3 regions of the Bacillus sp. C1 genome follow, and region 2 is predicted to be linked to each of the others. Evidence: riboswitches for the same ligand, from Rfam matches in the RefSeq annotation. Region 2 holds a riboswitch; each other region holds the start of a gene.

Region 1 (3,285 bases), on a different contig from region 2:
AATTAATTAAATCCCATAATCCGCCTAAGTTCGGATATACTTCTAGTAAATTCTTTCCATCAAAAAATAAGTCCTTAGCACCTAATAAATTATTAATCCCCATCAATAAACCAGCAGTAACAATCGCTGGTAAAATCGGCATAAATACATCAGAAAATATCTTTACAAATTTTTGCATCGGATTTAACTTTTGATTCCCCGAATCCTTCACATCCGCTACTGTCGATTCCTTCATACCTGTAAGCACAATCAATTCCGCATATACGCGGTCCACATCTCCTGGACCAATAACAATTTGAAACACACCAGCGTTATGAAACGCTCCTTTCACTAAAGAAATCGCTTGCAATTTATCGTTATCTATTTTACTTTCATCCTTTAACGCAATACGAAGTCTCGTTACACAATGAGCTGCCTGTTCAATGTTCTCTTCCCCGCCAATATATTTCAGCACCTCTTCTGCTACTTTCCGATAATCTTTGGCCATCTCCCATCCCTCTTTTCTCTTTTTTTGATACCGTTTACAAATACATATTAACTCGTATATATAAGTTAGTCAACACTCGTATATACGAGTTTGCGAAATTTTTTCTTATTCCCCCAAAACGCAAAAAAAGGAGATGAAACTTTATCGTTTCATCTCCTCATTTTCTCCGAGCTACATCTGAAAAATGAAAAATATCAAGTCGATGCCGTGACTCTGTATATTCAAACTGGCTTCCATCATAAAGATGCGTAAAGTTTTTGACAACAACAACATAATCTGTACCATTCAAATCTAAATATTTTTGATCATCCTCTGTACAAGGCTGAACTTCAATAACACGCTGTGCATAACTAATATGTAATCCTAAATCTTGTTCAATATATTTATAAATCGAATTCTCAGCAATTTCTTTTGTTAATCCGGGAATATATTCAGATACAAAATAGTTTACATCTAAAATTACATTTTCCCCATCAATATTTCGAACACGTTTAATATGATCTACCTTTGTTTTCGTCTTTACATTTAATGATTTTGCGATTTCTTTCGAGACTAACAATTGTTCCTGTTCTACAACACTCGTTATACATTTGCGCCCTAATCGTTCGTTTTCCTCTTGAAAACTCACAATACCGCCAAAGTTAAATTCAATATTTTTTCGTTTTAAAACGAAAACGCCTTTACCGTGAATCTTTTGTACGTACCCACGTTCCTGTAATAAATCAACAGCTTTTCTTACTGTCCCACGGCTTGCTTCATACTGTTTCATTAATTCTGTTTCAGAAGGAATTTTACACCCTTCTTTTAACTTGCGATTATCAATTGAATCACTTATCTCCGTATAAATCTGCTCATACTTACTCATCATCTTGAATAACCCCTTGCCACCTTCTTTTTCTACTTGTATTATAGCATGCCAGAAAATTAGTTTTTCCTCTTGATTATTTTACACATTAGCTATACAATATTCACATATTTTACAAAAATCAAAATTAACAAACTCTTATCAAGAGAGGTGGAGGGACTGGCCCTATGAAACCTCGGCAACCCCTATGTTATTTAGGTAGGTGCCAATTCCTTTAGAATTTAAATTCTAAAAGATAAGAAGAAGCGATATTGTGTATTCAAAAACCTTCTTCTTATCGAGAAGGTTTTTTATTATTTTCATACTTTCATCCTTATCAAGAGAGGTGGAGGGACCGGCCCTATGAAACCTCGGCAACCCCTATATTATTAGGTAGGTGCCAATTCCTGCGTTTAAAGCGACAGATAAGGCGATGATTTTCTATCAAAGTAATCATCCCTTTCTTCGTATAGAAAGGGGTGATTTTTTATTACCACATAACTAAATTACAACTAAAGAGGAGATGAGTTATTTGGATATTTTCCATGAACAATTTATTTACCCAAAACTTTCAGGCACGACATTTAAAGAAATTTTAGAGAAAGTTTCCACCGACTTACTTATACAGGGATTTGTAAAAGAAACCTTCTCACAAGCTGTCCTAGAACGAGAAATGCATCATCCAACAGGTCTCCCCACCGGAAACATCGGGGTAGCAATTCCTCATACTGATTCTTCACATATTATACAACCTGTCATTAGTGTAATTACATTAGAATCATCTATCCCTTTTACTCTTATGGGAAATCTCGAAAAAGAAACAACAAATGTGCAAGTTCTGTTCTTACTTGCATTACAAGACGGTAGACAACATATTCAAATACTTAAGGAAATTATGAAACTTATTCAACATCCACAGCAGCTTCAACAGCTAACTGCTGCATCTACAAAATTAGAGATTATAAACTCTATTTCAGCTCTTACTATTTAAGGAGGAAAAAAAACATGAGAACATTTCATATTTTAACAGTTTGTGGTTCAGGTACAGTCAGCTCTACTATGGTTTCAGAAAAACTAAAAGAGGCTTTAAGCGAAGATTATATTACGATTACGACAACTGAGGTTAAGCCGACACAAGTCGAACAGTTTTTGGAAGAAAGACAATATGACTTTATTGCTTACACTACACCTATCCCTCAAAACCTTTCTATTCCAACCATTAATGCTGTTGGATTTTTAACTGGTTTTGATGAAGAAAGTTTTTTAGAAGAAGTAAGACACGTCATTCATACCATTGTAGAAAAGGAAACTATCACAAATTTATAAGACGGGTGGATTGATACAAATGGAGCTAGAATTTCTTAAAAAGATTTTTGACACATTTGGTGCATCTATTTTTGTACCAATTGTTATTTTTATAATCGCCATTGCTTTAAAAGTAAATCGTAAAAAAGCTTTTTATTCTGCTTTATACGCAGGTATCGGCTTACAAGGCTTCACTCTTTTACTCAATGCTTATATCCCTATTATTATGCCTGTCGTTCAAAATATGGTGAAAAGTACAGGAGTCAGTCTTCCAGTATTTGATATTGGCTGGCAAGCTAGCTCTATTGTTGCCTATTCTACGGAAGTTGGAATGATCTTTGTAGGCGTTGCACTATTACTTCAAATCGGATTATTTTTAATAAAATGGACAAACATTTTCCAACCTGGAGATTTGTGGAACAATTATTCCTACATGGTATGGGGCTCTATGATTTATTTAGTTACAAATAACTTATGGTTGGCTTTTGCTTGTATGATTACACTCAATCTTTACAGTCTTCTTTTTGCAGAACTATTATCCAAAAGATGGTCTACATATTTTCAGTATCCTCGCTGTGCGATTGTACAGCTACATCATGTTGGGAGTATTCCATTTGCAATTGGATTAAATCGTCTTCTAACAAAGATA
Region 2 (3,285 bases):
CGAAAACCGTATTTGTTCTTCTAATTGCTTATTTGTTATATGCCCGAAAGCAGGATTTCCTGTTCGATTTTCACCTAAAAATCTTGCGGAATATCGTTTTCCATTCACGCTAATTTTATAATGTAAATCTTTATGCCAACTACCTTCGTGTAAATTTTTTTCTATTTTTAATGTATGAATCTCTTCAAAGTAATTCGTTACTACTTTCTTGACCATTTGTTCTTCTTTTTTTAATCCATAAATTAAAGTCATACTTTCCCGCCATTCCTTTACCTTTTTATCCCTCTTCCAGTCACATCAAAAAAAAGGTTTAGAGACTCCTTTCTCCAAACCTTTTATAAACGAATATCTCTGTACTGTAGCTCACATTACTGATTTCGCTGCACCTCTCTAAATTCCTCCTTAATTTTATCCAATGTTCCCTCTTCTGTAAGTAAGCGATACGCCGTGTAAGCTAAAGCTTTTGCTGATGTAAACAATGCTTTATCTCCAAGTTCCGAACGAGCTGCTTCTCTAAATTCATTCGTATGTGCAATTAAATCATCTGGACCAATTTTGATATAAGGGTGAATCGTTGGTACAACTTGACTCACATTCCCTGCATCTGTTGAACCGATGCCCAGCCTTTCTTTACGATTTACCTCTTCACCAAGGTTTTCTAATTCCTCAGCAATCACTTCATTAAATGTTTTTGTTACTAATAACTCATCAATTTCATTTTGGAACTGATTCACTTTTACTGTTGTCCCTGTTGCTAGTGCAGCTCCTTTCGCAATGTTTCGTACCTTTTCTGTCACTTCAGCGCACTTTTGACGTGTTGCTGCGCGAATAAAGAAACGTGCTGATGCGTAATCTGGAATAATATTTGGTGCCTTCCCGCCTTCTGTAATGACACCATGGATTTTCACATCTGACGGAAGCTGTTGACGCAGTGCGTTAATACCATTGTAAAGCTGAATAATGGCATCTAATGCATTAATGCCTTTCTCTGGTGAAGCAGCTGCATGTGCCGATTTTCCATAAAAGTGAAAGTCAAGTGGGTCAACTGCTAGTGATGGACTCGTTGTTGCTGTTTTTCCGCTTGGGTGAATCATAAGTGCAGCATCGATGTTATGAAACAATCCTGCCTTTACATAACTTGCTTTCGCACTTCCATTTGGTCCACCTTCTTCTGCTGGTGTCCCAAATACAACAATTTCACCGCCAACTTCCTCAATTGTTTCTGATAATGCAACGGCCGCCGCAACACTTATTGTTCCAATTAAATTATGCCCACACGCATGACCTAATCCAGGCAAAGCGTCATATTCTGCTAAAAAGGCAATTGTAGGCCCGTGTTTCCCTGAGCTTTTCCGTGCGATAAAACCTGTTTCATGTCCTGCTATATTGTGCTGAAGCTGGAATCCTGCACTTCCTAACAATAAACTTAACGTTCTAGATGCAAAAAACTCTTGGTTGCCGATTTCAGGATTCGCGTGAATATCATGACTTGTTTGTAAGTATTTTTCTTTATTTCTTTCTATACTTTCCGTAATCGTATTTCTGTGTGACGTTACTTGTGTTGTTGTCATTTTCCCCGTCCTCCTTTAAATTCACATGCAAAAAACCTCTTCCTAAAAGATAGAAAGAGGCTTAAAAATACAAATTCAAAAATAGCCGTCTTTCTTATCTTTCAAGTCCTTCACTTGCTGGAATTGGCACAGTATTCATATTGAATCCGCTGCCGAGGTTTCATAGGGCCAGTCCCTCCACCTCTCTTGATAAGAAATTTATTTTTATTTTCAAAAAATAATATGAAATTAATTTCATTCTAGTTTTATTCCGACTAAATGTCAAGGAATTCCGTTCTGATTTTACCGAATATCTAAAAATCCTTTTAAAACGCCAATTGTTTCAGGAGCTTGTAATCTTGCACATATATAAGGAAATTCTGGACTCCCTTCAAACATCATTTGAGATGTTAACGGAGCACCTACCCACAAGATTTCATCGTCAATTAGTAAAAATGGGAGCGATTTATTTTGCCTTTGTACTCTCACGTTTTTTAATGGAATTGGTCCATCGCTATAGATTGTTACCTGCGCCGCCATCCGCATTAACGCCTGCCATACTCTTTTATCTACTTGTCTTGTACTTGGAAGGGAAATGATAATTTTTTGTTTTGCTGAAAGAATATCTTTTAATAATCTATTCGTCTCTTCCAAATTCATTTGCATAAACCATTTTAAGCGTTTTGTAATTTTCCGTTCTAGCAATGGACGTGACGACCTGCGATCATATACATTTCCGTGTCTTTCTATGTGGGAAGTTAGATTAGATAGCGCTTGTTTTCTAGAAAGATTTCGCCGCATATACTGGCAATCCGATAACTGAATGAACTTCCCTCTTGCCCTCGTTACCGCAACGTTTACAAGACGATGATTTTTATGATCAAAAAACAGTACGCCAGGTCTTTCTTGCGGATAACTATCGACTGTATCAAAAATCATCATATCTCGTTCTGATCCTTGAAATTTATGAACTGTCGCTGCTAGAACAGGTGTATTTCGGTACTTTGTTTTTTGCAATATTTCTCTTATACATGTTGATAAAAAGCGAGACTGCGCGCGATATGGCGTAACAACTCCAATCGATTGAACACCATCTAACAATCCAATTAAAATCATCTGCATCGCAATTAACCCCGACATAATATTGAAACGAGAGCCAGAAGCCGCATCTTTTAAAGAATAAGCTCCCATTAAACTTGTATCAAATAATACTGTTGCTTCATTTGCAAATGGCTGTAATTGCGCTAATTCTTTCCTTGCTGAAACAGAAGGATGATCGAACACTCTATTCTTATAAATAAATGAGTTTGTAAATTTAGATATATCCGCATGCATACGTCTTTGCTCTTGTAGCATAAATAAATTCGGATGCGCTTCATAACTATTTACCGATTGCACAATCCCCGCATGATAAAACATATCTTCTCCTAACCACTTTCTAACAAGCTCGTGATTTGCCATCGCAATTGGAGGTAATTGTAAAAAATCACCACAAATGACAATTCGCTTACCAAGAGACGCCGCCAATGCGATTTGCGGCACATATGCCATACTCACTTCATCTACAACAATTAAATCAAATGTTCGTTCATAAATAAGAGAATCAATGGCACATTTTGATAGTGTTGCACCAATTACTTTTGCATTTTCAATATATTCTCTTTCTACTTCTTTAATTTTCGCTCTTTGTTTTCTAAGATCTCCTTCAATTTCTTGCATCCGCTTTTTATCAGAA
Region 3 (3,285 bases), on a different contig from region 2:
GTATTTTCATTTAACGATAAGGCGATACATCTTTATAAAAAACTTGGCTTTCAACATGAAGGCAGTTGTAAAGAAGCTGTATTTCGAAATGGGAATTGGCATGATATTGAGCTTTTTGCATTACTACAGTCTAATTACAAATAAAAAAGCTTTGCGCTCCCGCGCAAAGCTTTTTTCCTATATTATAGACCAGCTTGCTCTTTTAAAGCTGCTGCTTTGTCTGTACGTTCCCATGAAAGATCTACATCAGTACGTCCGAAGTGGCCGTAAGCTGCTGTTTGTTTGTAAATTGGGCGACGTAAGTCTAACATTTTGATGATACCAGCTGGGCGAAGATCGAAGTTGTTACGAACTAGTTCTACTAGTACTTCTTCAGATACTTTACCAGTGCCGAATGTATCAACTGAAATTGATACTGGCTGTGCTACGCCGATTGCATATGCAAGTTGTACTTCTGCTTTGTCAGCAAGACCAGCTGCTACGATGTTTTTCGCGACATAACGAGCTGCATATGCTGCAGAACGGTCAACTTTTGTTGCATCTTTACCAGAGAATGCACCGCCGCCGTGACGAGCGTATCCACCATAAGTATCAACAATAATTTTACGTCCTGTTAAACCAGCATCACCTTGTGGTCCACCAATTACGAAGCGACCTGTTGGGTTAATAAAGAATTTTGTTTCTTCATTAATTAACTCAGCTGGTACAACGTGTTTAATAACGTGTTCTTTTAAATCACGATCGATTTGTTCCCATGTAACATCAGGGTGATGTTGCGTAGAAATTACAATTGTATCGACGCGTACTGGTTTACCATTTTCATCATACTCAACTGTAACTTGCGTTTTACCGTCTGGACGTAAATATTCTAAAGTTTCATCTTTACGAACTTCCGTTAAACGACGAGCTAATTTGTGAGCAAGTGAGATTGGAAGTGGCATTAATTCTTTTGTTTCATTACATGCGAAACCAAACATTAAACCTTGGTCCCCTGCACCAATTGCCTCAATCTCAGCATCAGTCATTTGACCTTCACGTGCTTCTAGCGCTTGGTCAACACCCATAGCGATGTCAGCAGATTGCTCATCGATAGATGTTAAAACTGCACAAGTTTCTGCATCGAATCCGTATTTTGCACGAGTATAGCCGATACCTTGAATTGTTTCACGAACGATTTTTGGAATATCTACATAAGTAGAAGTCGTAATTTCCCCCGCTACCAATACTAAACCAGTTGTTACTGTTGTTTCACAAGCTACACGTGCATTTGCGTCTTTTGCTAAGATCGCGTCTAAAATTGAATCAGAAATTTGGTCACAAATTTTATCTGGATGTCCTTCAGTTACAGACTCAGATGTGAACAGATGACGTTGTTTTGTCATTTGGTAAACCTCCCTACAGTAATTGTATATATTGTACGGAACTCATCCTTAATTTGCCACAAACTGCGACATTCATTTATTCTCCCACACAAGTATAAAGAAAAACCTTTCCCTATTATATAGAGGAAAGGTTTAATTTGCTACTTGCATACTGCTTTTTGCCCTTCGCTCTTATCGTTCGAGACCTTTCGCCTCGCACAGGTTTTAGCACCTATTCACTTGTTTATTACCGTTACAAGTGAGGTTGCTGGGCTTCATCGGGCCTGTCCCTCCGCCAGCTCGGGATAAGAGAGTATCCGTCCCAACCTATACTAAAGAAATGATATTCATTTGTCAATTCATATTCACATATTCCTAATAAGTTTTTCATAGAATCCCTCCCCGTTAACCATAAAATAAAATATCACACCTTCAAAATGTAAAAAAAGACAAGTAAAATGCCCCATTGACGAGAGTATTCTAGTCATGAAAAGATCCCAATGAGAGTCTCAATTTATGTCGAAAGAAATATAAATAAGAAAGATAATACATTCACACAAACAAAAGTAAATAAATAGTATACATTATTTATATGATTGTGTTATACTCTTGGTGGGGATTACGAGAAATATTTCATTAAAATGAAAAGGATGGTATATAAATATGAGTACTGTGAATGTCCAAATTGGATTACATGAATTACTGAACGGAAGCAATGCACAGATTCAACTAAGCGTTCCACAATTAGTGGAAAAAGTACTAATGAGAAACGAAGGAAAATTGACTTCTACTGGTGCCGTTTCTGCTTCTACAGGAAAATATACAGGACGTTCTCCTAAAGATAAATTTATTGTGAAAGAAGCGTCGATTGCAGATAAGATCGCTTGGGGTTCTGTCAATCAACCGATTTCTGAAGAACATTTTAATAAATTATATACAAAAGTATTAGAATACTTAAAAGAAAAAGAAGAATTGTTCGTATTTAAAGGCTTCGCTGGTGCGGATCGTAACTATCGTCTTCCGTTACAAGTTATTAACGAATATGCATGGCACAATTTATTTGTACATCAATTATTTATTCGTCCAACTGAAGAAGAATTAACAAATCATGAATCTGAATTTACAATTGTTTCTGCACCAAGTTTTAAAGCAGATCCAGCGATTGACGGCACAAATTCTGAAGCATTTATTATGGTTTCATTTGAAAAACGCATCGTATTAATCGGTGGTACGGAATACGCTGGAGAAATGAAAAAATCAATCTTCTCTATTATGAACTTCTTACTTCCAGAACAAGATATTTTATCGATGCACTGTTCTGCAAACGTAGGTGAAGAAGGCGATGTTGCTTTATTCTTCGGTTTATCTGGAACTGGTAAAACAACATTATCTGCTGACCCACACCGTAAATTAATTGGTGATGATGAGCATGGTTGGTCTGATAACGGCGTATTTAATATTGAAGGCGGTTGCTACGCAAAATGTATTAACCTTTCTCATGAGAAAGAGCCACAAATCTTTGATGCAATTACATTCGGATCAGTTCTTGAGAACGTTGTAATTGATAATCAAACACGCGTTGCAGATTATAATGACACTGCATTAACAGAAAATACACGTGCTGCATACCCAATACATGCGATCGATAATATCGTAATGCCAAGTGTTGCAGGACATCCAAATACAATTATTTTCTTAACTGCTGATGCATCTGGCGTATTACCTCCAATCAGTAAATTAAATAAAGAGCAAGCTATGTACCATTTCTTAAGCGGTTACACTAGTAAACTAGCAGGAACGGAGCGCGGCGTAACATCTCCGCAAGCGACATTCTCAACTTGCTTCGGTTCTCCATTCTTACCACTTGACGCATCTCGCTATGCTGAAATGCTTGGTGAAAAGATCGAGAAACATCATGCAAAAG

Evidence for each region. Region 2 has a riboswitch for S-adenosylmethionine ahead of ACX5JI_RS19090 (M20 family metallopeptidase). Riboswitches for the same ligand answer to the same signal wherever they lie in the genome.
Region 1: another riboswitch for S-adenosylmethionine. It lies ahead of ACX5JI_RS18370 (PTS sugar transporter subunit IIA); the one in region 2 lies ahead of ACX5JI_RS19090 (M20 family metallopeptidase).
Region 3: another riboswitch for S-adenosylmethionine. It lies ahead of metK (methionine adenosyltransferase); the one in region 2 lies ahead of ACX5JI_RS19090 (M20 family metallopeptidase).

What each region holds. Positions count from the first base shown of each region.
Region 1 covers NZ_JBTMZT010000007.1:50,690-53,974, forward strand. The annotation lists gene treP (PTS system trehalose-specific EIIBC component) at 1-487, opposite strand, end outside; gene treR (trehalose operon repressor) at 645-1,355, opposite strand; SAM riboswitch class I at 1,488-1,594, shown strand; SAM riboswitch class I at 1,663-1,763, shown strand; gene ACX5JI_RS18370 (PTS sugar transporter subunit IIA) at 1,864-2,322, shown strand; gene ACX5JI_RS18375 (PTS sugar transporter subunit IIB) at 2,337-2,657, shown strand; gene ACX5JI_RS18380 (PTS galactitol transporter subunit IIC) at 2,677-3,285, shown strand, end outside.
Region 2 covers NZ_JBTMZT010000008.1:18,701-21,985, reverse strand. The annotation lists gene ACX5JI_RS19095 (phosphotransferase) at 1-252, opposite strand, end outside; gene ACX5JI_RS19090 (M20 family metallopeptidase) at 369-1,571, opposite strand; SAM riboswitch class I at 1,663-1,767, opposite strand; gene ACX5JI_RS19085 (AAA domain-containing protein) at 1,854-3,285, opposite strand, start outside.
Region 3 covers NZ_JBTMZT010000013.1:95,762-99,046, forward strand. The annotation lists gene ACX5JI_RS22865 (GNAT family N-acetyltransferase) at 1-144, shown strand, start outside; gene metK (methionine adenosyltransferase) at 183-1,382, opposite strand; SAM riboswitch class I at 1,551-1,673, opposite strand; gene pckA (phosphoenolpyruvate carboxykinase (ATP)) at 2,025-3,285, shown strand, end outside.